3 regions of the Comamonas sp. A23 genome follow, and region 3 is predicted to be linked to each of the others. Evidence: riboswitches for the same ligand, from Rfam matches in the RefSeq annotation. Region 3 holds a riboswitch; each other region holds the start of a gene.

Evidence for each region. A riboswitch is a leader RNA that binds a small molecule or an ion and turns the genes downstream of it on or off. The one in region 3 is predicted to bind glycine.
Region 1: linked by a shared signal. The riboswitch ahead of EIC84_RS05740 (D-amino acid dehydrogenase) and the one ahead of EIC84_RS13975 (trimeric intracellular cation channel family protein) in region 3 are both predicted to bind glycine.
Region 2: linked by a shared signal. The riboswitch ahead of gcvT (glycine cleavage system aminomethyltransferase GcvT) and the one ahead of EIC84_RS13975 (trimeric intracellular cation channel family protein) in region 3 are both predicted to bind glycine.

The regions. Positions count from the first base shown of each region.
Region 1 covers NZ_RSDT01000002.1:275,952-279,177, forward strand. The annotation lists gene EIC84_RS05735 (amino acid permease) at 1-1,062, opposite strand, end outside; glycine riboswitch at 1,606-1,705, shown strand; gene EIC84_RS05740 (D-amino acid dehydrogenase) at 1,877-3,145, shown strand.
Region 2 covers NZ_RSDT01000001.1:770,166-773,391, forward strand. The annotation lists gene gcvH (glycine cleavage system protein GcvH) at 1-215, opposite strand, end outside; gene gcvT (glycine cleavage system aminomethyltransferase GcvT) at 338-1,474, opposite strand; glycine riboswitch at 1,539-1,664, opposite strand; glycine riboswitch at 1,684-1,794, opposite strand; gene EIC84_RS03600 (hypothetical protein) at 1,883-2,473, opposite strand; gene EIC84_RS03605 (MBL fold metallo-hydrolase) at 2,487-3,226, opposite strand, start outside.
Region 3 covers NZ_RSDT01000005.1:225,369-228,594, forward strand. The annotation lists gene mnmC (FAD-dependent 5-carboxymethylaminomethyl-2-thiouridine(34) oxidoreductase MnmC) at 1-1,142, opposite strand, end outside; gene EIC84_RS13975 (trimeric intracellular cation channel family protein) at 1,307-1,972, opposite strand; glycine riboswitch at 2,025-2,144, opposite strand; glycine riboswitch at 2,158-2,250, opposite strand; gene EIC84_RS13980 (fimbrial protein) at 2,785-3,226, shown strand, end outside.

The DNA of each region.
Region 1 (3,226 bases), on a different contig from region 3:
CACGCCGTTCTGGGTCAGCCGGGAGAAGATGCGCGGTGCATTGCCCTCGGTCGCCATGTTGTAGAGCATGCGCGTGGCTGCATACATGCCGGAGTTACCGGCCGACAGCACCGAGGTCAGGATCACCGCATTCATCACCGTGGCCGCCGACAGCAGGCCCGCGTGCTGGAACACCAGCGTGAACGGGCTCACGGCGATATCGGCCACATCGGTGCGCAGCAGCTGCGGATCGGTATAGGGAATCAGAAAGCCGATGACGACAATCGCCAGCACATAGAACAGCAGGATGCGCCAGAACACCTGGCGAATCGCACGCGGCACGTTCTCGCGCGGATTCTCGGATTCGCCCGCCGCCACGCCCACCAGCTCCGTGCCCTGGAAGGAATAGGCCACGATCATGGCCACGCCCACAAAGGTCGCGAAATTGCCGACGAATGGCGCATCGCCCGTGGTCCAGTTCTCGAAGCCCGGTACATGGCCGTTGCTGATGATGCCGAACAGAATCAGCACGCCGGTGATCAGAAAGGCCACCACGGCCAGCACCTTGATCAGCGCGAACCAGTACTCGGCCTCGGCAAAACCGCGCGCGGAAAACGCGTTCAGCCCCACCATCAGCAACAGGAACAGGCCGCTCCAGAGGATGCCCGGCACATCGGGAAACCAGTAGGCCATGACCAGTTGCGAGGCCACCAGATCCACCGCCACCACCACGGCCCAGCTGAACCAGAAGTTCCAGCCCAGCGCAAAGCCGAAGCCGCGATCCACATAGCGCGAGGCATAGGTCGAGAAGGAACCGGCCACCGGCATGAAGGCAGCCAGCTCGCCCAGGCTGGTCATGATGTAGTACACCATGATGCCGATGAGCAGATAGGTGAGCACGGCACCGCCGGGGCCGATCTGAGCGATGGCCGAGCCGGAGGCCACGAACAGGCCCGTTCCGATGGCGCCGCCAATGGCGATCATGCTCAGGTGGCGCTGCTTGAGCACCCGGTGCAAGCGGGGCTGGTTATCGTCACCATCACCAGTCGGCGCGAGCTGCTGGCTTGAGTTGGGTTGGGACATAAATGTCTTGTTGTAATGGTTTGCGCCCATCCGGACAAAACACCCAACCATCCCGCAGGCGCTGCGACAGGCAACGCAAAAAGGCGACCATGACGGTCGCGGGCAACAAGGACAAAGGAACGAAGCCATGACAGCAGAACGCCATGGCGGATAGGCCAGTTGCATCCTGAATCGGCAGCCACCCCAGTCGGGTGCTTCAATGGCAAAGCGGTGATATCGCCGGGCCCATTGACAGGCAAAGACGATATTTTGCCCAAATCCACCGCCGACCATGACCCGCCATGCCAATGCAGGGGCTGACTCTGGGGCTGCTCGGCGGCACTTGACAGCGTCTATCGCTATGAATTTAGAAGCACACTGCGCTTTAATAAATTCATTTTCATAGACAAATAATCAATATTCCCTTGAAGGATAAGCGGCAGGCGCTATCAAATAGCATGGACCCGACATGAGCAGCCATGGCTGAGCCTTGGCGCAGAAGTCTAGAAAACCCGTATATCCAGGCGCCGCCATTCTTCCTACATTTGCCCACAGGCTCTCAGCCCGGTGATGCCGAGAGAGACTGCAGCGCAAACTTGGCGCATGCAGCGCCGAAGGAGCAACCGCCCCGGAAACTCTCAGGCCAAAGGATCGGCATCGCTTTCACACACTCTGAAGAATGTCCGGACGTCATCGTCCGCCGGGCATACCGAAGGAGCAAGCGAGCAGCGCCGCAAGGCCCTGCCTCGTGAATCTCTCAGGTCCAGAACAGAGGGGGCGTTCGCTGCGCATGTTGCGCACGGGCTCCACCCTTGACGTTTCTGGAATCTGAATCATGAAGACAATCGCCGTCATCGGCGGTGGCATCACGGGCGTGACCACCGCCTACGCCCTCGCACGCCGCGGATTTTCCGTCACCCTGTTCGAGAAGCAGCGCTATGCCGCCATGGAAACCTCGTTCGCCAATGGCGGCCAGCTCTCGGCCTCGAACGCCGAGGTCTGGACCCATTGGTCCACCATCGTCAAGGGCCTCAAGTGGATGTTCAAGAGCGATGCTCCGCTGCTGCTCAACCCCAGGCCCAGCTGGCACAAGATTTCCTGGTTCTGCCAGTTTCTCGCTGCCATCCCCCATTACGAGAAAAACACCGTGGAGACCGCCAGGCTGGCGATTGCGGCACGTGAGCACCTGTTTGACTGGGCGGCCAGCGAAGGCATTGACTTCGATCTGAAGCAAAAAGGCATCTTGCATATCTACCGCGACCGAGCAGGCTTTGAACATGCGGGCAAGGTTTCCCGGTTGCTGGCCAAAGGCGGTCTGGAGCGCCGCGCCGTGACACCGCAGGAGATGCGCTCCATAGAGCCGACCCTGTCCGGAACCTTCTACGGCGGCTACTTCACCGAGAGCGACTCCACGGGCGACATCCACAAGTTCACCAGCGGCCTTGCCGCCGCCTGCGAGCGACTGGGCGTGCAATGCCGCTACGGCCAGGAAATCGTGTCGGTGAACAGCAATGGCAAGCAGGCCAGCGTGACCGTGCGCCAGGGCCTGGAAACCGAGACCTCGACTTTCGACGCCATGGTGGTCTGCGCAGGCACGGCCAGCCGCGCCCTGGCCGCCCAGCTCGGCGACAGCGTCAACATCTATCCGGTCAAGGGCTATTCCATCACGGTGAATCTGCCGGACGAAGCCAGCCGCGCCGCAGCCCCCGTGGTGAGTCTGCTGGACGACGAGACCAAGCTGGTCACCAGCCGCCTCGGCGACGATCGCTTCCGAGTTGCCGGTACGGCGGAGTTCAACGGCTTCAACAAGGACATCCGCGCCGACCGCATCCGCCCGCTCATCGAATGGGTTCAGCAGTGCTTCCCCGGTGTCAGCACGCGCAGCGTCGTGCCCTGGGCTGGCCTGCGCCCCATGATGCCGGACATGCTGCCGCGCGTGGGCCCCGGCAACAAGCCCTGCGTGTTCTACAACACCGGCCACGGCCATCTGGGCTGGACCTTGTCGGCCGTCACCGCCGACATGGTCGGCGACCTCGTGCTGCAGTCCATGGGCAGCGCCAGCAGACAGCCCCGACCGGCCACGCTGAGCACCGCCAGCGCCTGACCACGACCTGAAAACCTCATCAACAAGCCAGACACGGCAGCCGCAGCGCCCCGTGAGGGGCAGCTGTTGCCGTGTGAATGG
Region 2 (3,226 bases), on a different contig from region 3:
TCGCCGGTCACGGGCATGTAGACATCGGCAGCGGCCTTGACGGACTCGACCACGCCAGCCACATCGCCGGCCTTGAAGGTGGAGCCCACGGCAGGCAGGTCCACAAACACCACATCGCCCAGTGCATCCTGTGCGTGTACGGTGATGCCGACGATGGCGGCATTGCTGTCAGCGGCGTTGATCCATTCGTGTTCTTTGGAATACTTGATGCTCATGGAAAGCTCCAGATGGGGGATTCAGGGGAATCGGGTGTTGTTTGAGAAAGGTCCAGCTCGCACTTTAGCGGTGTTCTGGCCGCTGTTTGGCAAACTGGCCCGTCTCATGCGCGGCGGCAGACCTAGCCGCGGTAGTAGCGGGTGGGAACGAAGGGCGTGGCGACTACCTTCATGGGCACGGGCTTGCCGCGCACCATGGCGAAGATTTCCGTATCGATGGCGGCGTAGTCGGGCTCGACATAGGCCAGCGCCACAGGCTGGTTGAGCGTGGGACTGAGCAGGCCGCTGGTGATGTGGCCGATATGCTGTCCGTCCATGTTTTCCAGCACGGCAGGCTCGCGTACGGGAATGCGTTCCAGCGCGATCAGGCCCACGCGCTTGCGGCGCAGCGACTGAGGGTTCTGCAATTGCTCCAGCACGATGGCCGCACCGGGAAAACCGCCCTCGCGCTCGCCGCCGGTGCGGCGAACCTTCTGCATGGCCCAGTTCAGCGCGGCTTCGACCGGCGTGGTGCTGGTGTCTATGTCGTTGCCGTACAGGCAAAGTCCGGCTTCTAGGCGCAGCGAGTTGCGTGCGCCCAGACCGATGGGGGCCACCTCGGGCTGTGCCAGCAGCGCTTCGGCAAAGGCTTCGGCAGCTTCGCCGGGCAGGGAGATTTCAAAGCCGTCCTCGCCCGTATAGCCGCTGCGCGTGATGTAGAGCGCATGGCCTTGCCAGTCGAAGTAATTGCCGGTCATGAAGAGCAGTTGCGTCACACCGGGAATCAGACGCGAGAGGGCAGTGACGGCTTGCGGGCCTTGCAGGGCCAGCAGGGCGCGCTCGGGCAGTGGGACGACCTCGCAGCGGCTGGCGATGCGGCTCTGGATATGAGCGATATCGGCCTCTTTGCAGGCACCGTTGACGATGAGGAACAGATCATCGCCGCGGTTGACGAACATCAGGTCGTCGAGAATTCCGCCTTGTTCATCGAGCAGCAGGCCGTAGCGCTGCTTGTGCAGGCCCAGGTCCATGACATCGACGGGCATCAGCGATTCGAGCGCGGCGGCGGCATCGGGGCCGCGCAACAGCAACTGGCCCATGTGCGAGACATCGAACAGGCCGGCAGCCTTGCGCGTGTGCAGATGCTCGGCCATCAGGCCTTGAGGGTATTGCACGGGCATGGCGTAGCCGGCAAACGGCACCATGCGGGCACCCAGTTTCTGGTGCAGTGCAAACAGCGGTGTGGAACGCAGATCGGAAGAGGTGTCAGCAGCAGTCACAGGCAAGCGCTCCGGTGGTCAAACCAAAATGAGTGGCCATGCATGGCTGGGCCATGCGTGGCGGGCTTGCCCTGCTGTCCGCTTTACCTGAGAGATTCACTGCACGCATTGCATCGGGCAGTTTGCTCCTTCGGTGGATGCCGGCGCACATACGAAATGACGGCCTGCATCTCTCTCCAGCAAGGGACGCTGCAGGTTTGCACACCTTGCAGCGCTTGTCAGTCCTTTTGCCTGAGCGTTTTGACACCGGGTTGGGGGTCTGCGCCTTCGGCGGTGCGAGGCAGCTTCAAGCTGCAGGCACTCTCTCCTGACCTTGGCGATTCTAGCGGTGGGCAAGGGGCTTGCACCACCGAATCGGATGGATTCTGGGGTTTTCGAGCACAGATCGCTGGAATTGAGCTTGCGGTCTCACTGCGGTTCTGTGTTCATGGCGGGCGTTCGAGGAGCATCGATCTCCTGGCGCGGAAACACCAGTTGGTAGGGCTGCTCGAAGCAGGACGTCACGGACTGGCCCTGGCGCATGCCGGGCTTGAACTTCCAGCGTTCGAGCGAGCGCATGATGGACTTCACGATGCGGGGATCGGTATCGGCGGGCTGGTAGGCTACACGGCCGAGTTCGCCCTGGGCCGTGACTTCCAGGCGGAAGACCACCGTGGTCTCCAGCCCGTTCGGAAACCAGTGGGCGCTGATGAAAGGCGTGGTGTGGCGGCGTGGCTGCGGTTGCCGATCGAGCTGGGCGGGGGGTGTGCAGTCTGCCTTGATCCAGGCAGGCCATTCCATGCTCTGTGGCCGCCTGTGCTGCGTGTCCAATGGCGGAGCCGGCGTCGGCTCCGGCTGCCCGGAAACTGTGATCGAGATGCCGGCATTCGGTGGTTGCTTGGGCTGGCTGCCATCGGAGAGGTGGGAGCAGGCTCCGAGCAGCAAGGCGGTCAGAGACGCGGCGCAGGCGGCGGCAAGGTGTGAGGTGCGCGAAATGTCCATGAGGACATTGTCGGCCATGCGGGTTGCACCTTCAGGGTTGCGCGGGGCGCAGATCCAGTCCCTTGCTGTCGGCCTCGGCGCAGGCGCGCCACCAGGGCGATCCGGCATGGGGGGCATCCAGGTCCAGGCGCTCACCCATCATGGGCGTGGCGATCTCTATGCCGTGCTGCCTGCCCAGGCTCAGGATCTGCTCGAAGGGGTCCCACCAGGCATGCATGGCGAGGTTGAAAGTGCCGTTGTGTATGGGCAGCAGCCATTGGCCGCCGAGATCCCTGTGTGCCTGCACGGTCTGCGCCGGATGCATATGGACATAGGGCCAGTGGGCGTCGTAGGCGCCGGTCTCCATCAACGTGACATCGAAGGGGCCGAAGCGCCTGCCGATTTCGGCAAAACCGTCGAAGTAGCCGCCATCGCCGCTGAAGAAGACGCGCAGCGGCCTGTCGGCCTGGCGATCTTCTATGGTCCAGGACGCCCAGAGCGTGCGGTTGCCGTCGCGCAGGCTGCGTCCCGAGAAATGCTGGGCCGGCGTGGCCGTGAAGCGCAGGCCGTCGACCTCGCTGCCCTGCCACCAGTCGTGCTGCACGATCTTGTCGGCCGGCACGCCCCAGGCCACCAGTCTGTCTCCCACTCCCAAGGGGCAGAGAAAAACTCCCACCTTGGGCGCGAGCACGCGAATGGTGGCGCGGTCCAGGTGATCGTAGTGGTCATGCGAGAGCAGCACGCCGCGCAAGGCAGGCAACTCGTCCAGGGCAATCGGCGGGGCATGAAAGC
Region 3 (3,226 bases):
TGGCTGTCTGCAGGCAGCTGTGCCGCAGCCAACTGAGCCGGCAGCGCAGGCGCACTCCAGTGCAGGCCCCAGGGGCTGTTCTCGCTGCCGGGTTGCAGCCATGACCTGGGCAGATGGGAGGGCTCGTTCAGGTCATGCTCCAGCACGCCGCCATGGGCCCAGTCCTGGGCTGGATGCAACTTTTGCGCTTGGCTCAGTTGCTGCAGATTTTGTAGCGTTGTGCGTACGCCGCTTCTGGACAGGCGCGATAGAACACTGTCATCGGGCGAAATATGCGGGCAAAACAAGCCGGCTGGCAGGCCTGATGCTCCTGCCGCAGGCCCGGCCGCAGCATCCAGAACCGTCACTTCCCAGCCGCGTCTTGCCAGGCTGGCGGCAGCGGCGGCTCCTGCCAGGCCCGCCCCCAGCACCAGGCAGCGGCCGGCCTGGCTCACGGGCGCAGGCAGGCCGTCCGGGCGATGGCGTGGCTCCCAGGCCGGGTTGTAGGCTGCATGCAGGTTATGGCGCTTGGGCGGCACGCCAGCGCGCTTCTTGACTTCAAAACCCTGAGCCTTGAGCGCCAGGCGCACATGGCCGGCCACGCACCAGGTGGCAAGCTGCGTGCCCCGGCGGCAATGGCGGGCAATGTTCTTCATGGCATCTTCATCCCACATCTCGGGGTTGAGCTGGGGAGAGAAGCCATCCAGATACACGCTGTCCGCCGTCATCTGCTGCTTGCGCAGCATGGTCCTGGCATCGCCTATATAGAGCGTCAGCAGCACCTGGCCGTCATCAAAGGAAAGGCGATGCACGCCCGGCAGCAGTCCCCACCATTGCTCGGCCAGTTGTTCGCCAAGCGCGCGCAGTACCTCATCGGCCGGCAAAAACGCGAGCAGATCCTCGCGCGAGACAGGGTAGGCCTCCACCGAGACAAAATGCAGAATGCGCGGGCGTCTGGGATCGGCCTTCCATGCCGCCCAGGTGACCAGGAAATTCAGGCCGAAGCCAAAGCCGGTCTCCAGGATGCGCCACTGCGCTGCATCGGCCCAGGCTGCTGGCAGGTTGCAGCCACCGAGAAAAACCTGGCTGGCCTGGTCGAGGCCGCCGAACTCGCTGTGATAGCGATCGCCGAATCTGGAGCTGTAGGGGGTGCCATCCGGCATCCATGTGATCGGTTCAGACATGGAAAGTGAAACTACATGGGTAATGCATGGCGCAGTCTAGGTCAGAGCAGCCAGGCAAGGGCCGCCCCGCAGCGATGACTGCGTCCCCCTCCTGCGTCGCAAGAGAGGGGAAAGGCGCGCAGCGCCACAGGGGGAGCTCGATCTTATTCCCAGCGCTGCTGGTACGAAAAAACCGGCAGGCGCCATTTGAAACGAATGGCGGCCAGACGGAAGGCAAGACCGCCGGCAAAGCACACGATGGTGCTGATATTGGGGCTGACATCCAGATAGCGCAGGCCCAGGAACATCAGGCATACGGACAGCGACACGCTGGCATACAGCTCGCGGCGGAACACCACGGGGACCTGGTTGCAGAGCACATCGCGCAAGATGCCGCCGCTGATGCCGGTAATCATGCCGGCCATGATGATGACGATGGTGGGGTAGCCCAGCTCCAGCGCGGTATTGCAGCCGATCAGCGAAAAGGCGATCAGACCCATGGCGTCCAGCAGCAGAAACACCTGCTTGAGCCTGTGCATATGGCGTGCAATCACGGTGGTCAGCAGACCGAAGCTGATGACCAGATACACATACTCAGGGTGCTGGGTCCAGCCGATGGGGTAGTGGCCCAGCACCATGTCGCGGATGGTGCCGCCTCCCAGGGCAGTGACAAAGGCGATGACGACGACGCCGAAGATATCCATATTGCGCCGGCCTGCGGCGAGTGCGCCGGACATGGCTTCGGCGGTAATGGCCACCAGATAGATGACCAGCATGACGGTGAAGTTGGAGGCCTGGAACGAGTCCAGCAAAGAGACGGAAGGAAGCATGAAGGCACTTGAAAATAGACCAGCCACTCACATCGGCGGGAGTGTCCGGCTTGCCTCTCCCGCTGTCCTTTTACCTGAGAGTTGCGCATGAGCACCTTCGCGGTGGACATGCTTGCCCCTTCGGTGAGCCCTGCAGACTTGTGGTTGCGGGCTGCTCTCCAGTTGGCGATATCCGGGTCTTGTCAGACCCACCTGCGGTACTTATTGCCTGAGCGATTATGGGAGTTTGCGCCTTCGGCGGGAACCCTCTAAAGGCTCCGCTCTCCCGCGGGATGGGCGCGATTTTAGCCAGTTTCAGCGACTTTATTCGGGTTAATACCTGTATTGGTGTGCTTCTGCGGCCGCCGGCGCAGGGTGCGCAAGGCCGGTCCGACCCCGCCATGGCTCGCGCAAGCCCGCGTTTTCGTCTGTGAAGCCGTCTGCAATAACAAGCGGTGCTCTCGAAGAGCTCGCTCATTCTTCAGGCGTTGACAGACTGCTTAGGGACGACACGAACCTGTCGCGGCACGCAGAAGCGGCCCTTTGAACCGTTGCGTGGCGGCCATGCGATTCGAACAGCCGGTTTGGAGCGTAAAACAGCTGTTAAAGACAGGCGGCGTGCAGCAACTGGTGTTGGCGATTGCCGCCGCTTCGGCATGGGTCTGTGAGTGCCTCAGGTCAGCCTGAAGCCGACTCGATTGCAAGCCTGAGTGAGGGAGGCACGAAACACGGTGATAGCCGGCCCACGCCAAGCTTTTGAGAATATTCCTAGAAATTGCCATCTGAACCACAAATACCATGCTCTGCTCAGAAAAGGTATTTGTGGAATCTCAATGGCGAATCAACGATTTCTAAAACGCAAATTGATGCCGGTCATTTTGCGATTCTTGTGCACCTCGTTTCTTGTGGCTGCACCAATGGCAGTCAAGGCTCAAGGCGTCTGCACTATCAAGCTGGACAGCGGCGAGGAGGTTCCGATGGTTACCTTGCGGATTCAGTCGTGGGAAACGGGGGAATTTAATCCGTCGGTCCCCGTGGGAACAGTCATTAATTTGAAGAACGCCCAGGCCGTAGGCTCGGGCGGGTTCATTCAGTGCAAGAGGGTCATGGGAAGAACGGCCTACACCGTGATGACCAGCAGCGAGTCGGACGGGTTTGGCACCTTCAGGACTTCAGTTGCTGGCGTGGGGATCCGAATCAGGGAGCGTTCCAATCCTAATTGGTGGCCTAGAACGATTTATGACGACCGTACAAACTACTTTCTCACCTCAGCTG